One region of the Serratia sp. Ae19-1 genome, then DNA from elsewhere that is predicted to be linked to it. Evidence: predicted binding sites of a transcription regulator. Region 1 holds the regulator's gene; each other region holds the start of a gene.
What was found. The regulator Fur, encoded in region 1, represses iron uptake genes when iron is present. The targets are predictions, from matches to a motif close to ATAATAATGAGAACNACTATCAA.
Positions count from the first base shown of each region.

Region 2: entS (enterobactin transporter EntS) is a predicted target of Fur. The motif match lies at 3,568-3,590, and genes of this name have one in related genera.
Region 3: fes (enterochelin esterase) is a predicted target of Fur. The motif match lies at 3,225-3,247, and genes of this name have one in related genera.
Region 4: AAIE04_RS11990 (isochorismate synthase) is a predicted target of Fur. The motif match lies at 3,977-3,999, and genes of this name have one in related genera.

Region 1 covers NZ_JBCHWD010000001.1:350,017-355,692, forward strand. The annotation lists gene AAIE04_RS01720 (beta-N-acetylhexosaminidase) at 1-2,493, shown strand, start outside; gene fur (ferric iron uptake transcriptional regulator) at 2,742-3,188, opposite strand; gene fldA (flavodoxin FldA) at 3,518-4,057, opposite strand; gene ybfE (LexA regulated protein) at 4,321-4,608, opposite strand; gene ybfF (esterase) at 4,865-5,638, opposite strand.
Region 2 covers NZ_JBCHWD010000015.1:6,438-12,113, forward strand. The annotation lists gene AAIE04_RS24570 ((2,3-dihydroxybenzoyl)adenylate synthase) at 1-797, opposite strand, end outside; gene AAIE04_RS24575 (isochorismate synthase) at 805-2,010, opposite strand; gene entS (enterobactin transporter EntS) at 2,223-3,491, opposite strand; gene AAIE04_RS24585 (enterobactin synthase subunit F) at 3,667-5,676, opposite strand, start outside.
Region 3 covers NZ_JBCHWD010000004.1:321,577-327,252, reverse strand. The annotation lists gene AAIE04_RS14215 (amino acid adenylation domain-containing protein) at 1-1,561, opposite strand, end outside; gene AAIE04_RS14210 (MbtH family protein) at 1,613-1,837, opposite strand; gene fes (enterochelin esterase) at 1,868-3,175, opposite strand; gene AAIE04_RS14200 (TonB-dependent siderophore receptor) at 3,378-5,567, shown strand; gene AAIE04_RS14195 (helix-turn-helix transcriptional regulator) at 5,615-5,676, opposite strand, start outside.
Region 4 covers NZ_JBCHWD010000003.1:374,857-380,532, forward strand. The annotation lists gene AAIE04_RS11970 (LysR family transcriptional regulator) at 1-242, shown strand, start outside; gene alkB (DNA oxidative demethylase AlkB) at 225-872, opposite strand; gene rarD (EamA family transporter RarD) at 1,012-1,890, shown strand; gene dhbA (2,3-dihydro-2,3-dihydroxybenzoate dehydrogenase) at 1,892-2,650, opposite strand; gene AAIE04_RS11990 (isochorismate synthase) at 2,752-3,942, opposite strand; gene AAIE04_RS11995 (4'-phosphopantetheinyl transferase family protein) at 4,133-4,825, opposite strand; gene agp (bifunctional glucose-1-phosphatase/inositol phosphatase) at 4,987-5,676, opposite strand, start outside.

The DNA of each region.
Region 1 (5,676 bases):
TGCGCGGCGCTGGGCGCCGACTGGGCCTCTTGCAACCGGGTGTTGTTCACCCTCAGCAACGATGGCCAGGCGATCGACGGCAAGGACTGGGTCATCTATTTCCACAGCCCGCGCCAGACCCTGCGGGTGGATAACGATCAGTTCAAGATAGCCCACCTCACCGGCGATCTGTACAAGCTGGAGCCGACCGCCAAATTCAGCGGTTTCCCTGCGGGCAAGGCGGTGGAAATCCCGGTGGTCGCCGAATATTGGCAGCTGTTTAGAAATGACTTCCTGCCGCGCTGGTATGCCACGTCCGGCGACGCCAAGCCGAAAATGCTGGCGAATACCGACACCGAAAACCTGGACCAGTTCGTGGCGCCGTTCACCGGCGATCAGTGGAAGCGCACCAAAGACGACAAAAACATTTTGATGACGCCGGCTTCGCGCTTTGTCAGCAATGCCGATCTGCAGACGCTGCCCGCCGGCGTGCTGCGCGGCCAGATCGTGCCGACGCCGATGCAGGTGAAGGTCCACGCGCAGGACGCCGATCTGCGCAAAGGAGTTTCGCCGGATCTTAGCACGCTGGTCAAGCCGGCGGCAGATGTCGTCACCCAGCGCTTCGCGCTGCTGGGCGTGCCGGTTCAGGCCAACGGCTATCCGATCAAGACCGATATCCAGCCGGGCAAGTTTAAAGGCGCGATGGCGGTGCCGGGCGCCTATGAGCTGAAGATCGGCAAAAAAGAGGCGCGGGTGATCGGCTTCGATCAGGCCGGGGTGTTCTATGGGTTGCAGTCGATCCTGTCGTTAGTGCCGACCGACGGCAGCGGCAAGATTGCTACATTGGACGCCAGCGACGCGCCGCGCTTCCAGTATCGCGGCATTTTCCTCGACGTGGCGCGCAACTTCCATAAGAAGGATGCTGTGTTGCGTCTGCTGGATCAGATGGCGGCCTACAAGCTCAACAAATTCCACTTCCACCTGAGCGATGATGAAGGTTGGCGTATCGAGATCCCCGGTTTGCCAGAGTTGACGGAAGTCGGCGGCCAGCGCTGCCACGATCTGACCGAAACCACCTGCCTGCTGCCGCAGTACGGCCAGGGGCCGGACGTCTACGGCGGTTTCTTCAGCCGTCAGGACTATATCGACATCATCAAATACGCCCAGGCGCGCCAGATTGAAGTGATCCCTGAGATCGACATGCCGGCGCACGCCCGCGCCGCGGTGGTGTCGATGGAGGCGCGCTATAAAAAGCTGCATGCCGCCGGAAAAGAGCAGGAGGCTAACGAATTCCGCCTGGTGGATCCGACCGATACCTCCAATACCACCTCCGTGCAGTTCTTTAACCGCCAGAGCTACCTGAACCCGTGCCTGGATTCTTCCCAGCGCTTTGTCGACAAGGTGATCGGCGAGATCGCCCAGATGCATAAAGAAGCCGGGCAGCCGATCAAAACCTGGCACTTCGGCGGCGACGAGGCGAAAAACATCCGCCTGGGCGCCGGCTATACCGACAAGGCGAAACCGGAGCCGGGTAAAGGCGTCATCGACCAGAGCAACGAAGACAAGCCGTGGGCCAAGTCGCAGGTTTGCCAGACGATGATCAAAGAAGGCAAGGTGGCCGACATGGAGCACTTGCCGAGCTACTTCGGCCAGGAGGTCAGCAAGCTGGTGAAGGCGCACGGCATCGACAGAATGCAGGCCTGGCAGGACGGCCTGAAAGACGCCGAGAGCGCGAAGTCGTTCGCCACCTCGCGCGTGGGCGTCAACTTCTGGGATACCTTGTACTGGGGCGGTTTCGACAGCGTCAACGATTGGGCCAATAAAGGGTATGAAGTGGTGGTCTCCAACCCGGACTACGTCTACATGGACTTCCCTTACGAGGTGAACCCGGACGAGCGCGGTTACTACTGGGGTACCCGCTTCAGCGACGAGCGCAAGGTGTTCAGCTTCGCGCCGGACAACATGCCGCAGAACGCGGAAACCTCGGTCGATCGCGACGGCAACCACTTCAACGCCAAGAGCGACAAGCCGTGGCCGGGAGCCTACGGGTTGTCCGCTCAGCTGTGGAGCGAAACCCAGCGCACCGATCCGCAGATGGAATACATGATCTTCCCGCGCGCGCTGTCGGTGGCCGAACGCGCCTGGCACCGCGCCGGTTGGGAGCAGGACTATCGCGCCGGCCGCGAATACAAAGGCGGGGAGACCCACTTTGTCGACACCAAGGCGCTGGAGAAAGACTGGCTGCGCTTCGCCAATATCCTGGGCCAGCGTGAACTGGCCAAGCTGGACAAAGGCGGCGTCGCTTATCGTCTGCCGGTGCCCGGCGCACGCGTAGCGGGCGGCAAGCTGGAGGCGAATATCGCGCTGCCGGGATTGGGCATCGAGTATTCCACCGACGGCGGCAAGCAGTGGCAGCGTTATGACGCCAAGGCCAAGCCGGCGGTATCGGGTGAGGTGCAGGTGCGTTCGGTCAGTCCGGACGGTAAACGTTACAGCCGCGCCGAGAAGGTCTAAGCCCGGCGCATCGGCCTGTCGTCATGGCGGCGGGCCGCTTAACGAAGGGGGAATGCGTCCGCCTCTGCGCGTGTCGGCGTGAAGCGGACGTGAAAGTGAGAGCAGTACGTGGAGTCGCAGTGCCGCTGCAATTGTAGTATTTCATGACATGATCTTTCCCCGGCTGGTCCGGGGATTTTTTTGCTCACCGTTCAGCAAGCATAAAAAAACCGCCTCAGGGTGAGGCGGTTTTTCATAACCGGTCAGGCTTACTTCTTGTCGTGCAGCGTTTCGTCTTCGCGGCAGTCACCGGTTTCACAGTGGCCGTACAGGTACAGGCTGTGGTTGGTGAGCTTAATGCCGTGCTGCTTGGCGATATCACGCTGGCGCACTTCGATGGATTCGTCACTGAATTCGATCACTTTGCCGCAGTCCAGGCAAATCAGGTGATCGTGGTGATGCTGTTGGGTCAGTTCGAACACGGACTTGCCGCCTTCGAAATTGTGACGTGTCACAATGCCCGCATCGTCAAACTGGTTCAGTACGCGATAAACCGTTGCCAGGCCGATCTCTTCGCCCATATCAATCAGTTTTTTGTACAAATCTTCCGCACTGACGTGATGGCATTCCGGATTTTGCAGTACTTCCAGGATTTTGAGTCGCGGAAGCGTGACTTTTAAGCCGGCCTTCTTCAATGCGATGTTGTTGTCGGTCATGCGAATTCAGTCCTGTTACTATGCTAATCAAGTTGAGGCGTACTCGCCTGTGGCATCGGTCGGCACAAAGAGTTAATGCGTCTCATTATAGAACCGGTTGTACTAAATGGAAACCGCCGGTTGTTAACAAAGATATAATTGCACTATTGCATGTTTTGCATGCAACGCCTTGATGGGTGGGATAAACCGATAACTCAGTCTACCTTGACGGGGTGGGAAGTTACAAATCTGTAGCTTCTATCGCAGCAATCCCTGCTGCCGATGATGGCCCTGTGCGCACACTATGCACTTTACAGGGCCTTTGTTCAACCTTTCGCCAGTTGCGGCGTTTAGCCGACGATATCGGCCAGGCTCAGCTCTTCGACGATCTGTTTGACCCAGGCGTCGACGCGCTCGTTGGTCAGCTCCGGCTGGCGGTCTTCGTCGATCGCGAGACCAATGAAGTGGTTGTCGTCCGCCAGGCCTTTGGAGGCCTCGAAGTGGTAGCCTTTGGTCGGCCAGTGGCCCACGATGGCCGCGCCGCGCGGTTCAATGATGTCGCGGATGGTGCCCATCGCGTCACAGAAGTATTCCGCGTAGTCTTCCTGGTCGCCGCAGCCGAACAGCGCCACCAGTTTGCCGTTGAAATCGACTTCTTCCAGCGTCGGGAAGAAATCATCCCAGTCACACTGCGCTTCACCGTAGTACCAGGTCGGGATACCCAGCAGCAGGATATCGAACCCTTCCAGGTCTTCTTTGCTGCTTTTAGCGATGTCGTGTACTTCAGAGACGTCGTCGCCAAACTGTTTCTGGAGAATTTTCTGGATCATTTTGGCAATGTTTTCGGTATTGCCAGTGTCGCTGCCAAAGAAAATGCCTACAGTAGCCATATCGCGTATAACCTTTAAATTCAAGTAATTGCATTACTCGATGCCAGCACTGCCGCCGCTGACGCCGATTAAAATGATGCCATGACAAGAGCCTTTCGCAACGGGGCGAGCGCCGACAGGCGCAGTCTCTTGCCGGTAAATGCGTATCATGCCAGAAAGTGGCGCCGGGGTTTTATCGCATTTATGCGATGCCGGAGAATGAAGAAAAGCGTGGTCGATCCGGCGTTGTCCTTAACGCCGCGCCGCGCGTGCGGCCGAAGAGATCAATGTTCCGGCTGTTCTTCCGCCAGTTGCGCCAACAGCATCTGCTCGATGAGTTCGCTGCGGCTAATGTTGCGCTGTTCCGCCAGTTTGTTCAGGGCGTCCACCGCATCCGCGTTGATTTTCAGCTCTACGCGCCGCAATCCACGCACTTTATCGCGCCGTAACTGATTGCGCTTATTGATTCTAAGCTGTTCATCGCGGGAAAGCGGGTTGGTTTTCGGGCGCCCCGGACGGCGTTCATCTGCGAACAGATCCAGCGTCGTGCGATCCGTTTGTTCTTTTGCCATAGGTAGCGGTACTGCAAGGGAGTTTGCATCAAAAAGCGCTCGCACGCTTCCGGAGGCATCGGTTAACACACTTCGGGCCAATAAACCCTAACCCAAATTCACCCCCGAACCGGCGTTCGCGAACGCGCTGGCGCGGCGGCAAAATTATAGCGCGCCATATTACCCCAGCAGATGGAGCGGCGACAATGCCTAACTGCGGGCTAAACGCGCTAAGCCGTTATCTTTAGCGCGTTTTTTCGCCAGATGAGCGTATTTTTCAGGCTTCGTCGAGGAAACGGTGGATGGCGCGCAGCACCGCGTCCGGTTTTTCGGCGTGCACCCAATGGCCGGTGCCGGCGACGACATGGGCGCGGGCCTGCGGGAACTGGCGGGCGATGTCCGCACGATAGCTGTCCTGCACGTACGGCGACAGGCCGCCGCGAATGAACAGCGTCGGATGCGGCCAGGCCGGCACGTCCTGCCAGCCGGTGATGTCTTCGTAGCGTTCGATCAGCACCGGCAGGTTGAAGCGCCATTCGCCATTGTGGAAGGACTTCAGCAGGAACTGGATCACGCCTTCTTCCTGCAGATAGTCGCGCATCAGCTGGGCGGCCGCCTGGCGTTGGGTGATGCCGGCGGCGCTGACGGCCTTCAGCGCGGCGAAGATCTCATCGTGGCGGCGAGTCTGGTAATCCACCGGCGCCACGTCGATGACGATCAGCTTAGCGATGCGCTCCGGCGCGATGGCGGTCAGCGCCATCGCCGCTTTACCGCCCATCGAATGGCCGATGACGATCGCTTTATCCAGCTGCAGTTCGTCGAGCAGCGCCAGCAGATCCTGCGCCATGGCGGGGTAGTTCATGTCGTCGGCGCGCGGGGAGAGGCCGTGGTTGCGCAGATCGACTTTGATCACGCTGTGCTGCTGGTGCAGATCGCGTGCCAGCACGCCCAGGTTGTCCAGATTACCGAACAGCCCGTGGATCAGCAGCACCGGCAGCGCATCTGACTCGGCGGCCAGCAGTTGATAATGTAATTTCATGGCGAAGTTCATACTGAGAGAGATTCAGATTAGGGTATCATGATTGAATC
Region 2 (5,676 bases), on a different contig from region 1:
AAACATTGCCCGGCGTCCGGATCGGCGGCGAACACCACCAGCCCGGCGCCATAAAACACGCCCAGCACGCCCGGCGAACTCATCGGGTAGTTGTGCGCCACCGGCAGCGCGCACAGATAGCGGGTCTGCGCATCGAAACGGCAGATCTCCACGCTGCGGCGAATGCTGTAGTAGTAGTCATTGTGGGTGCGCGGGATCAGCTTCGGCGTACCGGTGCTGCCGCCGGAAAGCTGGAAGAACGCCACCTGATCGGCCGCGGAAGGCTGCGCGACGAAATCGTCGCTCGCTTCGCCCAGCCAGGCGGCCAGCGCCAGCTCACCCTCGGCCTGGCTGCGCAGCGCCACGACCCGCAGCGAAGGATGCGCATCGCGGAAGGCGCTCAGGAATTGATCGTCGGCAAACAGCGCGTGCTGGCGATCGGCGATCAGCAGCGCCGGTTTGATCTGCTCGGCATAGGCGTTCAGCTCGCTGCGCTGATGGCTGAACAGCGCGTTGACCGGCGCCACGCCAATTTTCAGCAGCGCGAAGAACACGATATAGAACTCCGCCACGTTGCCCAGCTGCACCAGTGCGGTGTCGCCGGATTTCACGCCGCGGCGCAGCAAAGCGGCCGCCAGGCGATCGGAGCGCTGTTGCAGTTCGCGATAGGACAGGCTGCCCTGGGCGTCGATGATCGCCGGAGCGTCATTGTTGGCCTGGCGTTCGAGGATCTCGGTCAGCGGCTTGTCAATCCAGTAGCCGCGCTCGCGATAGCGGCTGGCGAACTCCGCCGGCCAGGGGGTAAAGGCAATGCTCATCTTGTCGTTATCCTTGATTCATACCAAAGGCACGCAGAATGGTGCTGAGTTTGGTGCCTGTTTCATGCCATTCAGATTCAGGTGAAGAGTCTTCCACGATGCCGGCGCCGGCGAACAGCCGTACCCGGTTGCCGTCAACGGTGCCGCAGCGGATAGTCACTACCCACTCGCCGTTGCCTTCGTCGTCGCACCAGCCGACGATGCCGCCGAACAGGCCGCGATCGAACGGCTCCAGCTTGCCGATCAGGGCGTGCGCCTGGGCCGTCGGCATGCCGCACAGAGCCGGCGTCGGGTGCAGCAGGCAGGCCAGCGACAGGGCGTTTTCGTCGGGAGATGCCGCCTCGCCGTCGATCGGCGTGGAGAGATGCCACAGCGTGGTGGTGGTCAATAATTCAGGGGTTTGCGGCACGTTCAGGTAGCGGCAGCGGCCGGCCAGCACGTCACGCATGCTTTCGGTGACGATGCGATGCTCGTGGCGATCTTTCGCCGAGGCCATCAGCCGCTCTCCCACTTCGCGATCGCGCTGCGGGTCGGCCTCGCGCCGGGCGGAACCGGCCAGCGGGTTGGAATAGAAACGGCCGCCGTCCTGACGCAGCAGCAATTCGGGGCTGGCGCCCAACAGTGCGCCCTGCTCCAGCGGCACATGGAAATGGAAACCGTGCGGGTTCTGGGCAATCACGCGCGCCATCAGCGCATGGCGATCCACCGGCTGACGCGTTTCGATCTCCAGCAGGCGCGACAAGACCACTTTGTCCAACTCACCGGCCTTCATCGCGTCGACGGCGTCGCTGACCATGTTCATGAACGGCTGCTGTGGCGGCAGCTCCGTTACCCCGGCCAGCTCCGGCCCGTCCGCCGCCGGCCTAACGCCGGCCATAAAGGCGGCGCGATCGAACCAGCGGCTCTGCTGCGGAATAAACAGCGCCGAAGGCTGCCGGGTATCGAACGGGATGGCGCCGCACAGCAGCGGCTTTTTGATGCCGGCCTGTCGGGCCTCGGCAAACGCCTGCCGTACGCTGCGCTGGAACTCGCCGTTCAGATCGGCGCCGTCTGCGGCCGGCAGGCGAATGCGGCTGAAACAACCGGTGGTGGTCAGACTGCGGAAAGGAGAAGTAAAGAAGAAGCCCGACGCCGGAGAAAAATCAGCGGCAAATCGCTGCTCTTCGCACTCCTGCACTTCCTTTCGATTGATGTCGTTCACGGCAGTATCCATCGCTTCGCCCTCAAGAATTTGAAGTGATAACCAATATAATAATGATTATCATTTGAGTTAATTCCGCGCTAAATTACTCGCCGATATTTGCTATGTCAATAAACGTAAGCACTTCTTTCATTTCGAAATCATGACATAAACGCTGTGGGTTTTACGCATGCCGATGATAAGCATTGCTATTTGATCCCACAGCGTCGAATTAACGCATCGAGTTACTTTTCACTGGCCGGCTGAGGCTCGTTCTGCGGCTCCGGTTTGTGCATCGTGACCTGACGCAAACCGGTCATGGCGAACAACAGCAGGATGCCGAGCGCCGCCGCGCCGAAGCCAAAGCCGCTGGCGCTCATCGCCGGCAGCATAAAGGCGCCCATCGCCCCCAGCAGCAACGCGCCCAGCGCATCGCCCACCACGTTCTGCGCCGTCCACAGGCCATTGATGCGGCCGAGGAAGTTGTCCGGCGTCAGGCTCTGGATCAGACCGTATTGCAGCAGCGAGTTCAGCGCGCTCAGGTAGCCGAACGCCACCAGACACAGCAACGCCAGGCTGTACCACGGCATCAGGCCGAACAGGCCAATGGCGGCGAACGCCGCGATCGCCGTCAGCAGCATCACCCAGCCGGGGCGCGCCACGTGCGCCACGCGCCCGCTGGTGAACGCGCCGATGGCCGCGCCGAGCGGCACGGCGGCGTACATATAACCGAGGTGGGCAGCGTCGATGTGCCAACCTTCCGCCATCGCCGGGTACAGCACGCGCACCGCGCTGGCCATGGTCAGCAGCGCGCCGATCAGCGCCACCATGCCGATCACCTTGTTCTGGAACAGGAAGGCGAAACCGCCCGCCAGCGCGCGCAGCGGGTGTTCACGCGGCTGCGGCGGCGGCATCAGCTGCGGCAGGCTCAGCAGCGGCAGCAACGTCAGCAGGGTGCCGAACGCCGCCAGACCGTAGTTCCAGGCGATGCCCATATGGGCGATCACCAGGCCGCCGATCGCCGGAGAAAGAATCGAGCCGAAGCGCACCGTCAGCATGCTGATGGCACCCGCCTGCACGATGTTTTCGCGGCCCACCAGCGCCGGCGTGGCCGCCAGCAGCGCCGTCACCCCCACCGCGCCGAAGAAGCCGTCCCACACCGCCAGCAGATAAATGGCCGCCAGCGAAGGCGACGGCAGCAGGGCGTTGAGACACAGGCCGACAAAACCGACGCCGCAGGTGGAACGCGCAAACAGAATCAGCCGGCGTCGCTCATAGCGATCGGCCAATACCCCTCCCATCAGCAGCCCAGCGAACATGCCGCCGCCGGCCAGCGTCACCGCCAACCCGACCTGCAGGGTGGAACCGGTCAACGCCTGGATCTGCACCGGGATGGCGATCGCCATCAACCCCAGCGCCACAATGGAGATAAAGCGCGCGCAGAACACCGCGCGGAAAGCCCGGTTGGTTTTCAGCAGGCTAAAATCAAGCAGGATGGAGGGTTTGCTACTCATCGGTTGTTCACCACATCTTTAAACGGGGATTCTGCAGTTGCGGGGCGCTATGCTAGCACAGATGACGAAATCAATAATGATAATAAAACTCATTGATATTCAATTGTGAGCGACCGCAAGAAACGCCGCCAAACGCGGGATAATCCCCGTGTCTGGCGGCGGGATGAGGGCGTCATTACAGCGTGCGCAAGATCCGGTTCAGCAGCGGCCCCAGCACTTTGAACGACGCCGGCGAAACGATATCGACGTGCGCACAGTCCAGCTCGTGCGCCTGCAGCGCATCGACGTACTGCGACCAGGTTTGCTGCACGTCCATCCCTTCCTGCAGCGTGCGTTTAGCGACGAACAGCGTCGCCTGGCCGTGGAAACGGGCGGTGCGGGTACGCGACAGCAACCGCACCGAATCGGCGTAGTTGGCTTCGATGTTGTCGAACATCGCCGTGCGCGTCTCGCCCAGCGCCGGATCGAGCGTGTCCTGCGACACCGCCAGGAACTGCTCGCGCTCGCGCTGCACTTCCTTCAACACGTTGTCGTCCAGCATCACGTCCCAGTTTTGGGTCTCCGGCGGATAGGTATCCAGCAGGCCGAGGAACGCCACTTGCTCGCCGCGCGCCTGCAACCGGGCGGCGATGCCCTGCGCCAGCGTGCCGCCGAGCGAATAACCGATGAAGTGGTACGGCCCGTGCGGCTGCACCTGCAACACCGTCTGCAAGTGGGCATCTACTACCTGATCCATGTCTTCGCTCAGCGCCAGCGGGCCATCCGGCCGCGGCGACTGGATGCCGACCAGCGACCAGTGCTGGTCGAGATAGCGCGGCAATACGCTGAACTGCCAGGAGAAGCCGGATGCCGGATGCAGACAGAACAGCGTCGGCCCCTCGGTGACGCGCAGCGGCAATACGCTGTCGAAGCCACTGCGATCGGCCTCTTCCTGCGTGCGATCCTCCGCCAGCAAGGCGGCCAGCTGCTCAACGCGCGACGCCACCATCACCTGGCCGACGGACACCGCCTTGCCCAGATCGCGGCGCAGCTCCGCCGCCAGGCGCATCGCCAGCAGCGAATGACCGCCGAGGGCGAAGAAATCGTCGTCGGCGAACACCTGCTCGCGCTGCAGCAAACGGGCGAATACCGCCGCGATCTCGCTTTCCAACCCGGCCTGCGGCGGCCGTCCTGCCTTGCGTTCACCGCCCTGCGGCTGCGGCAACGCCTTGCGATCCAGCTTGCCGTTGGCGCTCAGCGGCAAATCCTGCATTTCCACCAACGCCACCGGCACCATGTGCGGCGGCAGGCGGTCGGCCAGCGCCGCACGCAAAACTTCCGCATCCCAGCTCGCGCCGGGTTGCATCACCAGATAACCCACCAGCTGGCGCGCATCGCCGCCGGCGTCCACCGGCGTACCCTGCAACACCAGCGCGTGCGTCACCGCCTGGCGCACGCCCGGCAGCGACAGCAAGGCGTGGTCGATTTCACTCAGCTCGATACGCTGCCCGCGGATCTTCAGCTGATCGTCGCTGCGGCCCAAATATTCCACCGCGCCGTCCGGCAGCCAGCGCGCCACGTCGCCGGTGCGGTACATCCGTCCGCCCTCGCCGAACGGATCGGCGACAAAGCGGCTGGCGGTCAGATCCGGCCGGCCAAGGTAGCCGTGCGCCAGCTGCACGCCGGTCAGATACAGATCGCCCGCCACGCCCGGCGGCACCGGCCGCAGGCGCGCGTCCAGAATGCGCAACCCGGTGTTCCATACCGGCAGGCCGATCGGCACGTTGGCGCCGGTCACCTTCGCCAGCGCGTCGCCGTAGGCCGGATGCCAGGTCACGTCCACCGCCGCTTCGGTCGGGCCGTAGAGGTTGTGCAACGGCACCGCCGTGCGGCTTTGCCACAGGCGGCACAGCTCCGCCGGCAGCGCTTCGCCGCTGCAGAACACCTGACGCAACGCGGCGCAGCTCGCCACCGCCGCGTCGTCGTCCAGGGCAGCGACGAAGGCCGCCAGCATCGACGGCACGAAGTGCAGCGTGGTAATGCGATGTTGTGCGATCAGCTGTTGCAGCTGCTGCGGGTCGCGGTGCGCCTCCGGCGGCGCCATCACCAGCCGGGCGCCGACCATCAGCGGCCAGAAGAATTCCCACACCGAGACGTCGAAACTGCATGGCGTTTTCTGCAGCACCGCGTCGTCCGCCCCCAGCGG
Region 3 (5,676 bases), on a different contig from region 1:
TGCCGCTTTCGATCAGCACACGCCCCAGTTGCATCACCCGTTCGCAGAGCTGACGGTAGCTGAGTCGCACATCGCCGCAGACCACCGCCAACGCCTCGGGCTGCCGCTCAACCTGACGCTGGAAAGCGTCCATGATCGAGATCATGCCCGCCGGCGGCGTCAGTTCAGCGCCGCGTCCCCAGGCCGCGAGTTGACGCCGTTCCCCTTCGCTGATTAACGCCAGCTGTCCGATCGGTTGCTGCGGTTGCCGCGCCAGCTGCTGCAGCCAATGGCCGATGCGCTCTGCGTGACAGTGTAATGTACGCGGCGAGTATTTGGCCGGGTTGGCCACCAACGACAGCGTCAGCACGCCGTTGCGAAAGCCGATCTCAAACTCCAGATCATCGACCGGCCCCATCGCCAGTGTATGGGTAACGGCCGCCTGACCGTCGAAGGACAAGGCGCTGTGGTAAACCTTGACGTTAATCACCGGGCCGTACAGCTCTTGATGGCCGCCGACCAGGCCGAGGTCGCGTTTGATCTGCTCCGCTTCATAGCGTTGATGGCGGCGCGCCTGTTTGATTTCCGCTGCGGTCGACTGGCAGACCTCCGCCAGCGACATCTCCGGCGTCACGTTCAGCAGCAGCGGCAGCACGTTAACCACTGGGCCGGCCGCCGCCAGCGCTTGTGAACCCATGCGGCGCATGAAAGGAAAACCGACTGAAAAGCGGGTTTCACCGCTCATGCGCGCCAGGTATATCGCCAATGCGGCCGTGACGATATCGGCAGGTTGCAGCGACTGCAGCGCGTCGATGCGCAATGCGGCGTCAAACAGCGACTCAGGCAGCACCAATGCCTGTTTAAGCGGCCGGGCGCCCGGTTCAACCTCGCGGCTTTCCGTCGATAATGACAGCGGCGACGGCAGATCGCGCAGATGCTGTCGCCAGAATTCGGCCGCCCGCTGGCGCGCCGGCGAGGTTTGCCATTGCTGAAACTCTTCCACCACCTGGCCGAACGGCGTAAATGGCGAGGCCGCCGGCGACAGCCCGTGGCGCAGCGCGCGATAGATGTCGGCGATCCGGCGCGTGATGGCCTCGAAGCTGAAGCCGTCCAGGGTCAGGTGATGAAAACGCTGGTACCAGAACCAGCGATCGGCGCTGATACGGATCAGCGCATGGCGATAGAGCGGCCGCTCGCCGTCAGCGGGCAATTCCTGAGCCAGATCGTCGTGCATCAGCGCCAGCGCCGCCTGTTCGGCGTCCGGCCGCGCGCTGAAATCGAACCACTCCGGCGCCTGCACGCGCGCGGGATCCGCACTGAGCGGTAAGCGTTGTGCCGGCTGGCCGTCCTGCGCCTCAAAGAACCGCGCCTGAACCGTATCCGCTTCCGCCAGCCCCTGACGGATCGCGCGTTCCAGCGCCGGACGATCGATATCGCCATGCAGTTCGGTGTAATGCGCCACGGCGAAGCTGTTGCGACGCAGCGCGATTTGATCGGCGATCCAGATCCCCGGTTGTGCCGCAACCAGCGGATAATCCCGGTACTCGACCTGAGTATCCGGCAATGAAAGCGTTTCTGACATGGTGTCTGTCCTTTTCCTCAAACGGAATGTAGCGATGTGGTTGCTGCGCGATTAACGCTGCGCATCCGTCGCTTTCAACGACGCCGGCCGCATGTCCTGCCAGTGCGTTTCGATGTAGTCGATGCATTCACCGCGCGCCGCCGGCCCCATCAGCACGCGCCACCCCGGCGGCGTATCGGCAAACTGCGGCCACAGCGAATACTGCTGCTGCGCATTGATCAATACGGAGAAACGGAGACTTTCGTCATCGAACGGGTTTTGTTGTTCCTGAGTCATTTGCCTTACCTGTCTGTCAACATGTGTGGGTTATTTCATCGCGCAAAGCAGTTGGCGCACGCCGTCCACCAGGCCGCCGCGCCAGCACAGCGCATCGTGGCCGCCGGAAAACACGCGATAATCGGCGCGGTGCCCCGCCGCCGTCAGCGCCTCGTGCATCTGGCGATTGACGAATTCGATGTCCGCCTCGCGATCGCCGGCTTGCTGGAGCACGGTGAGCGTGGGCGCCGCCGCGCGGCGTTGCCGAACCTGGCGTATCAGCCAGCCTTCCTCCAGCTCGTGACGCTTTTCGAACTGGGTAACGAACTGCACCGTGGGCCACCAGAAAGAGCCGGACTGGCTCAGCACGTGGCCGAAGCGTTCTGGCCAGTGCAGGCCGGCGTACAGCGCCGCCAGCCCGCCGTAGCTCTGGCCGGCGACCACGGTGCGCGTGCCCGCCTCGCTGAAGGGTTCGCGCCGCTGCGCCTGCGGCAACAGTTCGTCGATCACCGCCTGCCAGAAAGCGGCGTTGCAAGGCAGTTCGTTTTCCCGGTGTTCGCCATCGATCGCATCGATCAGCAGCCAACATGCCGGCGGCAGCTGCCCTTTTGCGGTCTCGTTCTCGATCACCGGCAACAGCGCGTGCCTCTCGATCCAGTTTTGGCCATCGAGCAGCAGCACCAGCGGACGCTCCGCTTTCACCTCGGCGTCGCCGCTGGCATACAGCCAGACGCGCCGTTGGGTGCCCAGCCGTTCGCTGCGCCACTGCAAGAGCTGCAGCCGCGTCTGTTCCAGCGGCCGATCGGCGGCCTGCCAGGCGCTTTGGTCGTCGGCATCCGGCCCCTGGGCCAGGGAAACCGGGCGCGGGCGATGCGAAGGCCCCAGCGAGAGGCGATTCAGCGGATCGGCGATCGCCAGCGGGAACAGCGAGATCCACCAGGCGCGCTGCTGGCGATCGCGCAGCGTTTCTTCGTCGCTGAATACCGGGGGAAGCTCCCGGTCGGTGATGGGGATCAGGCTGTAGCCGCCGCGCCAGCGGCGATCGATAACGGCCGCGCCGTACCAAACGTCGGTGCCGGGGAGCCGGGTCAGGCTGCTGGGAGACGTGCTGTGGTGATCGGTAATGCCGTTGATATCGGCATAGACGCGACATATCGGCGAGCGCTGCTCATCGCCGGCAGGGTCGCGCCATAGCCAGGTCATTTTGACGTGGCTGTCGTCGTGCGGCTCAACGATGGGCGTGCCGTGAGCGGCAACCTTCTGCCACCACTCGGGTTGCCCCACCGTCTCTTCACGCAGCCATTGCGCCGCCAATCCCTCATGACCGTTGTCTGGCCTCTTTTCCGGCAAAAACTCCATAGCGCCCCTTACATAACATGAGTGATTTTTACAAAACCTGACAATCGTATTGATACTCATTATCATTTTCAATACTATTTGTCGGATTTTTACCGTCGTGCAAACACGACGCTTCCGCGTTGATGAGGCAAAGCACGCTCGTCGGCATTTCGGGGTTTATCAGGGTGGCATGACACACAAAAGCAGGTATTCAGGAGAGATAATGAAGATTAAAAACAAAGGGATGGACAACAAAAATGCCGAGGCGATGTCCGCCAGGCGTTTGTTGCTGGGATCGGCGCTGGCTTTACTGCCCTTCGCGCAAAGCGCGTCGGCCGCGGCGGACGAGACGATTTTGGTGACCGCCGACGCGCAAAACAGCGTGACCGCGCCGGTCAAAGGGATCGTCGCCAAAGAGAGCGCCGCCGGCACCAAAACCGCCGTCCCGCTGCGCAAGACGCCGCAGTCCATCTCCGTGGTCACGCGCGAACAAATGAACGACCAGGAACCGGCGTCGGTCGCCGACGCGCTGAACTACACCAGCGGGGTAATCACCACCTACCGCGGCAACTCCAACCGCAATGACGAAGTGATCAGCCGTGGCTTCCGCTATGCGCCCAAGCTGCTCGACGGCCTGCACTTTGGCCTCTCGAGCCAAAACGGCGGCGCCGGGCAGATCGATCCCTGGCTGCTGGAGCGCGTGGAGATGGTGCACGGCCCGGCCGGCGTGCTGTATGGCCAGGTCAGCCCCGGCGGCGTGGTAGTGATGACCAGCAAGCGCCCTACCGCCCAGAGCATTCACGAAGTGAAATTCAGCACCGGCAACCGCCATCTGGCGGAAACGGCGTTCGATTTCGGCGGCAAGCTCAACGACGACAACACCCTGTTCTACCGCCTGAACGGCATCGCCAGAACCGAACATGAGTTCGTCAAAGACAGCAAGCAGCAACGGGTGGCCATCGCCCCGGCCTTCACCTGGCTGCCGAACGAAGACACCAGCTTTACGCTGCTGACCAGCTACCAGAACGATCCGAAAGCCGGGTCGCGCAACTTCCTGCCGCGTGCCGGCACGCTGTTCCCGACCAGCGCAGGCTACGTGCCTTATGACTTTAACGTCAGCGAGCCCAGCTTCAACAAATCGCGGCGCGAGCAGGCGTCGATCGGTTACAGCCTCGAGCATAACTTCAACGATGCGCTGTCGTTTACCCAGAACCTGCGCTTCACCCACCGCGATGAAGACTATAAATATCTGGTTTATAACGTAAACTCGAAGATCAACGACCACACCGTCACCCGCATGGCGCAGCATGAAACGCAGATGACCAACGAGTTTGGTGTGGATAACCAGCTGAAGGGCCTGTTCGATACCGGCGAGGTGAAACACACCGTGCTGGGCGGGCTGGATTATCGTTACAGCCATATCGATTCGAAGATGTATCGCGATCGCGGCAACGACTACCCGATCGACTGGGCTAACCCGACGCATAGCAGCATTGACGGCAGTGCGCTGACGCTGGCTTCCAGCGACTTGAAAACGCTGAATCAGGTCGGGGTGTATCTGCAGGACCAACTGGAGTGGAATGACTGGAACCTGCTGCTGTCCGGCCGCCAGGACTGGTCGCAGGTCAACACCCGCGATCGCACCGTCGGCGGTAAAGAGCAGACCTACAACGATGCGCAATTTACCGGCCGCGCGGGATTGCTTTACGCCTTCGATAACGGCATTTCGCCGTACGTCAGCTATAGCACCTCGTTCGATCCTAACCTGTATCCGAGCGCGCCGGGCGCCGACCCGCTCAAGCCGACCACCGGCAAGCAAACCGAGGTGGGCGTGAAGTACCAGATCCCGGGCGGCAACACGCTGTTGACCCTCTCCTGGTTCGACATTACCCAACGCAACGTGGCGTCCTATAACCGTCTCACCTCCGCCTACGAGCAGATTGGCGAGGTGAAATCCAAGGGGATCGAGGCGGAAGTGCACGCTCAGCCGACGCCGGAGATCAAGCTGACCGCCGCCTATACCTACACCGACGTGGTGACCAAAGACTCCAATTCGGCGGATGAAATCGGCCACAGCCCGGCGGGCATCCCGCGCCATGCGGCATCCGCCTGGGGCAGCTACAGCTTCCTGAGCGGTGCGCTGAACGGCCTGACCGTCGGCAGCGGCGTGCGCTACATCGGCGATGCGCCGGCCGACGCCACCGGCCAGTACGACGTGCCGCACTACACGCTGTACGACGCCATGGTGAAGTATGACCTCGGTCAGGCCTCGTCGGCGCTGCGCGGCGCGGCGCTCCAGCTCAACGTGCAGAATCTGACGGACAAGAAATACGTTTCATCGTGCAGCGGCGAGTACGCCTGCTTCTACGGCAGCGGCCGCAGCATTATCGCTTCGGTCAACTACCGCTGGTAACGACAAGGGGCGGCCATCGCCGCCCCTTTCCCGCTTTCTCGCCGCCTTTACTCCTGCTTCAATTCCCGCAGATGTTTGTACACCGTGGCGCGCCCCATCGACAGCACGT
Region 4 (5,676 bases), on a different contig from region 1:
GGCTGGACGCAGTGAAACAGCATATCGGCATCGGCAGCCTGCCGTACTTTACCGCCCGCCAGGCGCTCGAAGACGGCGAGATCGTGCAAGTGTTGCCGGAATGGGATTTTCTCAGCAGCTATCACGGCGGCCTGTGGTTGCTCTACGTGCCCAACCAGCATTTGCCGCCCAAACTGCGGGTATTCATCGACTATCTCGTCGCCTGCCTGGCGCAGGAACCGCAGCTACAGCGCCTTGCGTAGCGTAATGTTGATGCGGTGCGGCCCCACCAGCGAGTGGTAGCCTTCTTTGACCGGCAGGATGCCGTGGAAGCAGAGCCGCGCCGGGCCGCCCCATACCACCACGTCGCCGTGCGCCAACGGGATGCGCCGCGCCCGGTCGCTGCGCTGCAGGCCGCCGAACTGAAATACCGCCGGCAGCCCGAGCGAAACCGAGACGATCGGCGCACCGAAGTCGTGTTCGTCCTTATCCTGATGCAGCGACAGCTTGCTGCCCGGATCGTAACGGTTCATCAGGCAAGAGTCCGGCACGAAGGGGCCAAAGCCCGCTTGCTGTGCGGCCTCATCCGCCAACGCCATCAAGATTGGGGGAATGGCCGGCCAGCGTTTGCCGCTGCGTGCGTCGCGTTCCGAATAGCGATAGCCGCGGCTGTCGCTGGTCCAGCCGTTGCCGCACCAGCTCATCGCCACCGACATCACATGCCCGCCGGGGGTGGTCAAATGCCGCCATGGCACCTGAGCCACCACGCCCTGCACCGCCGCCAGCAGTTCCGGCCCGTGATCGCGCACAAAGCCGTGCATCACCACCGCGCCGGGAGCGATCTCTTCCCGCCACGGCGGCGGCAGTGCGTCTTCAAAAAGATCGATTGTCATCGTCAATGCCTGTATGAATACACAGTATCCATTGTAACCCGCCGCCGTCGATTGTCCAGCGCCCGGCAACGCCATTGTCGTTGGCGGCAAATTTCTCTACAGTAGCCGCCATAAAATCAATCACTCACCAGGAATGCGTGTGATTAAGGGCATCACTCTTTCGATCGTCGCCTCCATCTTGTTCGGCGCGATGTATTACTTCACCTCTACCCTCACCCCGCTGAACGGCGAACAGGTTTACGGCTGGCGCACGCTGCTGACGCTGCCGTTCCTGACGCTGTTCATGGCGTTGTCCGGCGATTGGCGCAAGGTGGCCGACACGCTGGGCTGGATCGGCCAACGGCCGCTGCGGCTGCTGGGCCTGCTGCTCACCTCGGCGCTGCTGGGGGTGCAGCTGTGGCTGTTCCTGTGGGCGCCGCTGCACGGCAAGGCGCTCGACGTATCGCTCGGCTATTTTCTTCTGCCGCTGACCATGGTGCTGGCGGGGCGCCTGATCTATCGCGATCGGCTGTCGCTGCTGCAAAAACTGGCGGTGGCGTGCGCTATGGTGGGGGTAGGCAATGAGCTGTATCAGGCGGGCGGCGTCTCATGGCCGACACTGGTGGTGGCGCTGGGCTATCCGCTCTACTTTATTTTGCGGCGCCGCTTCGCCACCGACAACCTCGGCGGACTGTGGTGCGAGCTGGCGCTGATGCTGCCGGCGGCGGCCTGGTTCGCTTTCGGCGACCACGGCGCGGCGGCGCTGCAGGTCAATGCCGAGCTGTATTGGCGCATTCCGTTGCTCGGCGTCATCAGCGCCGTGGCGCTGGTGTGTTACATCCTCGCCAGCCGCCTGCTGCCGTTCAGTCTGTTCGGCCTGCTGAGCTATGTGGAACCGGTGCTGCTGGTGATCGTCGCGCTGCTGCTCGGCGAGAGCATCAGCCAAAGCGAATGGCCGACCTATCTGGCGATCTGGCTGGCGGTGCTGCTGCTGGCGGCGGAAGGCGCGCAGCACCTGCTGCGCCGCCAGCGGGTCTGACTCAGGCGGCCAGCGTGGCGCCGCCGTCGATCACGATATCCTGCATGGTGATGTGGCTGGCCAGGTCGGAGGCCAAGAACAACACCGCGTTGGCGATCTCGTCCGGGCGGGCGATTTTACCCAGCGGGATCCCCAGTTTGAACATCTCGGGGAAGCCGGCGATGGTGCGCTGCTGCGCATCGTCGGTCTGCCACATGCCGCGCTGCATCGGCGTGTCGGTCGAGCCCGGCGACACCAGATTGCAGCGCACGCCGAACGGCGCCATCTCCAGCCCCACGCAGTGGTTCAGGCTGGTCAGCGCCGCCTTGGAGGCGCAGTAGGCCGCCATCTGCGCGCGCGGCACGTGCGCAGCGTTGGAGCCGACGCTGACGATCGCCCCGCTGCGCTGCGCCTTGAAGTGCGGCAGCAGCGCGCGGAACAGGTAAAACGCCCCCGAGGCGTTGACGTTGATGCACTGATGCCAGTCATCCACGCTCAGATCTTCGGTATTGCCCATGCGCAAAATGCCGGCGGCGTTGACCAACACGTCCAGTCGCGGGTTCTCCCCCAGCTGTTGGCGGCACACCGCCTCCACCTGTTCCGGCCGGCTGATGTCCAGCGTCACGCAAGGGTAAGGCAGATCCGGGTTGGCGAATTCGCGGTCAAATCCCACCACCTCAGCACCCTGAGCCAAAAAGTGCCGGGCGATCTGCTCGCCGATGCCGCGCGCCGCGCCGGTCACCCACACCCGTTTGCCGGTGAAATCCATCTGAATGCTCATGCGCACACCGCCATCCGGGCGCACAGCCGGGTCATGTTGTTGTTCATCGTTGTCTCCTGCGAAAGCGTATGGCGCGGCGCACACTGCGCCGCAAAGAGGCCCTACAGCGCGCCGCTGTTCAGGCCGAAAGCGTTGAGCATGGTGCCCAGTTTGGCGGCGGTTTCCATCCACTCGGACTGCGGCGTCGAAGCGGCGACGATGCCCGCGCCGGCGAACAGCCGCACCCGGTTACCGTGCAGCAGACCGCTGCGGATGACGATCGCCCACTCGCCGTCGCCGTTGGCGTCGCACCAGCCGACGATGCCGCTGAACAGGCCACGATCGTGCGGCTCCAAATCGGCGATCAGCTGGCGGGCGCTCTCGGTCGGGAAACCGCACAGCGCCGGTGTCGGATGCAGCAGACAAGCCAGCTGCATCACGTTGAGCGTCGGGTTCAGCAACTCGCCGCGAATGCGGGTGGACAGGTGCCACATGGTGCCGGTGCTGAGCAGCGACGGGCCGCTGGGCACGCTCAGGCTGGCGCACAGCGGTGCCAGATGCCGGCGAATATCCTCTATCACCAGCTTGTGTTCGTATTTGTCTTTGGTCGAGCGCATCAGGCGCTCGCTACCGAGGCGATCCTGCTGCGCATCGTCCTGACGGCGCGCCGAGCCCGCCAGCGGATTGGTGTGGATCTCGCCGCCCTGCTTGCGGATCAGCAGTTCCGGGCTGGCGCCGATCAGCACGCCGCCATCGGCCAACGGCAGGGAAAAGTGATAACCGGTCGGGTTCTGCACCATCAGGTTATTGAAGATCTGGTGGCCCGCCACCGGCTGTTCCAGCTCGATGTCGAGGATGCGCGACAGCACCGCCTTGTCCAGCTTGCCTTGTTTAAAGCGGCTGACCGCTTCCGCCACCGCATGCTTGAAGCGCGGCTCGTCCGGAATGCTGGTGCAGGCAGCAAGACGATGCGGCTGTTGCAGCATCGGGCGCGCGGCGCGGGTAAAGCTGTCGTTGGCGACAAACTGGCAGTTTTCAGGCACATACAGGCTGGAAGGCCGGCGCGTATCGAACGGAATGGCACCCACCACCACCGGTGCCGCCTGGCCGGCGGCTTTGGCGCGCGCCAGCGCCTCGCGGATATGCTGCGCCAGCGCGCTGCCTTCCTGTTCGCCGCCGAACGCCGGCGTCTCAATGCGCTCGAACACGCCGTCGGCGGAAAGGGAACGGAATTCGGACCGGTACAAAAAGGTCGATTGCTCGGCGTACACAAACCCGGGGAAGGTTTGGTTTTCTGTCGTCAGTGTCGCCACAAGACCACTCCTTTGTTGCGCCTCACCAATGATAATGTTTATGCGAATAATTATCATTAGCCATAAAAAGGATGGTAAATTACACCGGATCCCCACCGTGGGTCAATCACCGGTGAATGAATCTTTCCGCGCGCCGCGGCAAATCCGCGTTACGGCACAGAAATAAATAACACACTGTTATTATTGTGTTTTAGCAAAAAATAAAGGTCGTGACGTCGTCACCTTCACGCCAAAAACGCCCGCTGAACCGGCGGCCGGCGGGGCAATGCGGCGTCAATGTCTTAAGCAGCTCTAATACGAACGTCTGCCGCTGCACATCCACGGCCGTCATGCGCGCATCAAGAAAGTCGAAGTAACAGCGCACCTGCGGATAAAGCGTCTTGAACAGGCTCTCTTTGGCAGAAAACGCCAGCGTCAGCAGCGCGTTGAACGGCAGCGCCTCGCGCAGCAACGCCTCGCGCTCCGTCGGCGAAACGATCGCCCCCCACAGCTCCTCCGCCCGCTCGTCAGACAGCAGCGTCTCCACATCCAGCCCAACGCCGCCCAGCCCGCTCTCGCGGTGCACGGCGCACAGCGCGGTATTCGAATTATGGCTCAGCGCACCGGCAATGCCAGCCGGCCACTGCGGCGCGCGATCTTCGCCGCGCGCCAGAGTGAAATCGACGAAACCGAGCGGCGCCAACAGCTGCCGCGCCAGAACGCGTCCGGCCAGATACTCCGCACGGCGCTTCGGCACCGCGCGCGCCAGATGATCCGGCAGCGTAAAGCCCAATGCAGAAAAACTGTCGTCGTGATACTCCGCCAACGCAAACTGGCAGCGCGCCACCTGGCCCGGATAACCGTCCGGCGTGAAAAAGTCGATATTGCGGATAAAAGTGGGCAACGGCAGTATCCATGATAAGCAGGCAGGCTGATGATGTTAGCCCCCGAAACGGCCTGCAACAATGACTCTGGGCAAAATAAATGGCGTTAAGGCCGGCACGGCGGCGCGTTAGCCGGGTTGGGAAGAGGCCTCTCCCCCGCGGTCGGGAGAGAGGCTGGGCATTACAGGATACCCTTCATGGTCTTTTCGAAATCGCTCCAGGCGCAGAAACCGTCCTTGTCGATCGGGCAACCTTTCAGCGCCAGCGTTACGCGCTGCGGCGGGGTTTGCAGCGTCAGCGGCGTCGCCTTGCGCAGCTGTTCGGTGGACTGATAGACGTACTCGATCTTCAGCAATTCACGGTCGTTCTGCGCGTCGCGCCAGCGTTGGAACACCAGCTTGCCGCCGATCGGCGTTTTCTCATACTGCTGCGGCAGCTGATACGGCTGGAACTGCATGGCCGACAGCAGCGAAGCGATATTGGAGTCGTGGCCGACCAGCACCGTCAGCTTCGGCGCGTCCGGTTTGCGCTCGCCGAGCAGCGCGTTGTTGATATAGGTCAGCAGCGGTTTGGCGACGTTTTGCGCCACCACCGGCGAGGTGAACAGCGAATCCTGATAGCCGTCTTTCAGCTGCGCCAGCTGTTTCCACTGATGCGGGGTGGCGATTTTGCCCCAGGCCACCTCTTTCATCGGGAAACCTTCGTAGTACTGCAGCATAAAGGCGTCTACCAGCGAGTTGCCCACCCGCAGCGGGCCGGAGACGCCCGGCTCTTTGCCCGGCACCGCGCTCATCACGCTGGCTTCTTTGGTCAGATCGCAGTGTTTGTCGGTCTTGCAGGCGGCGGAATCCTTGTAATCGATGATCTTCGC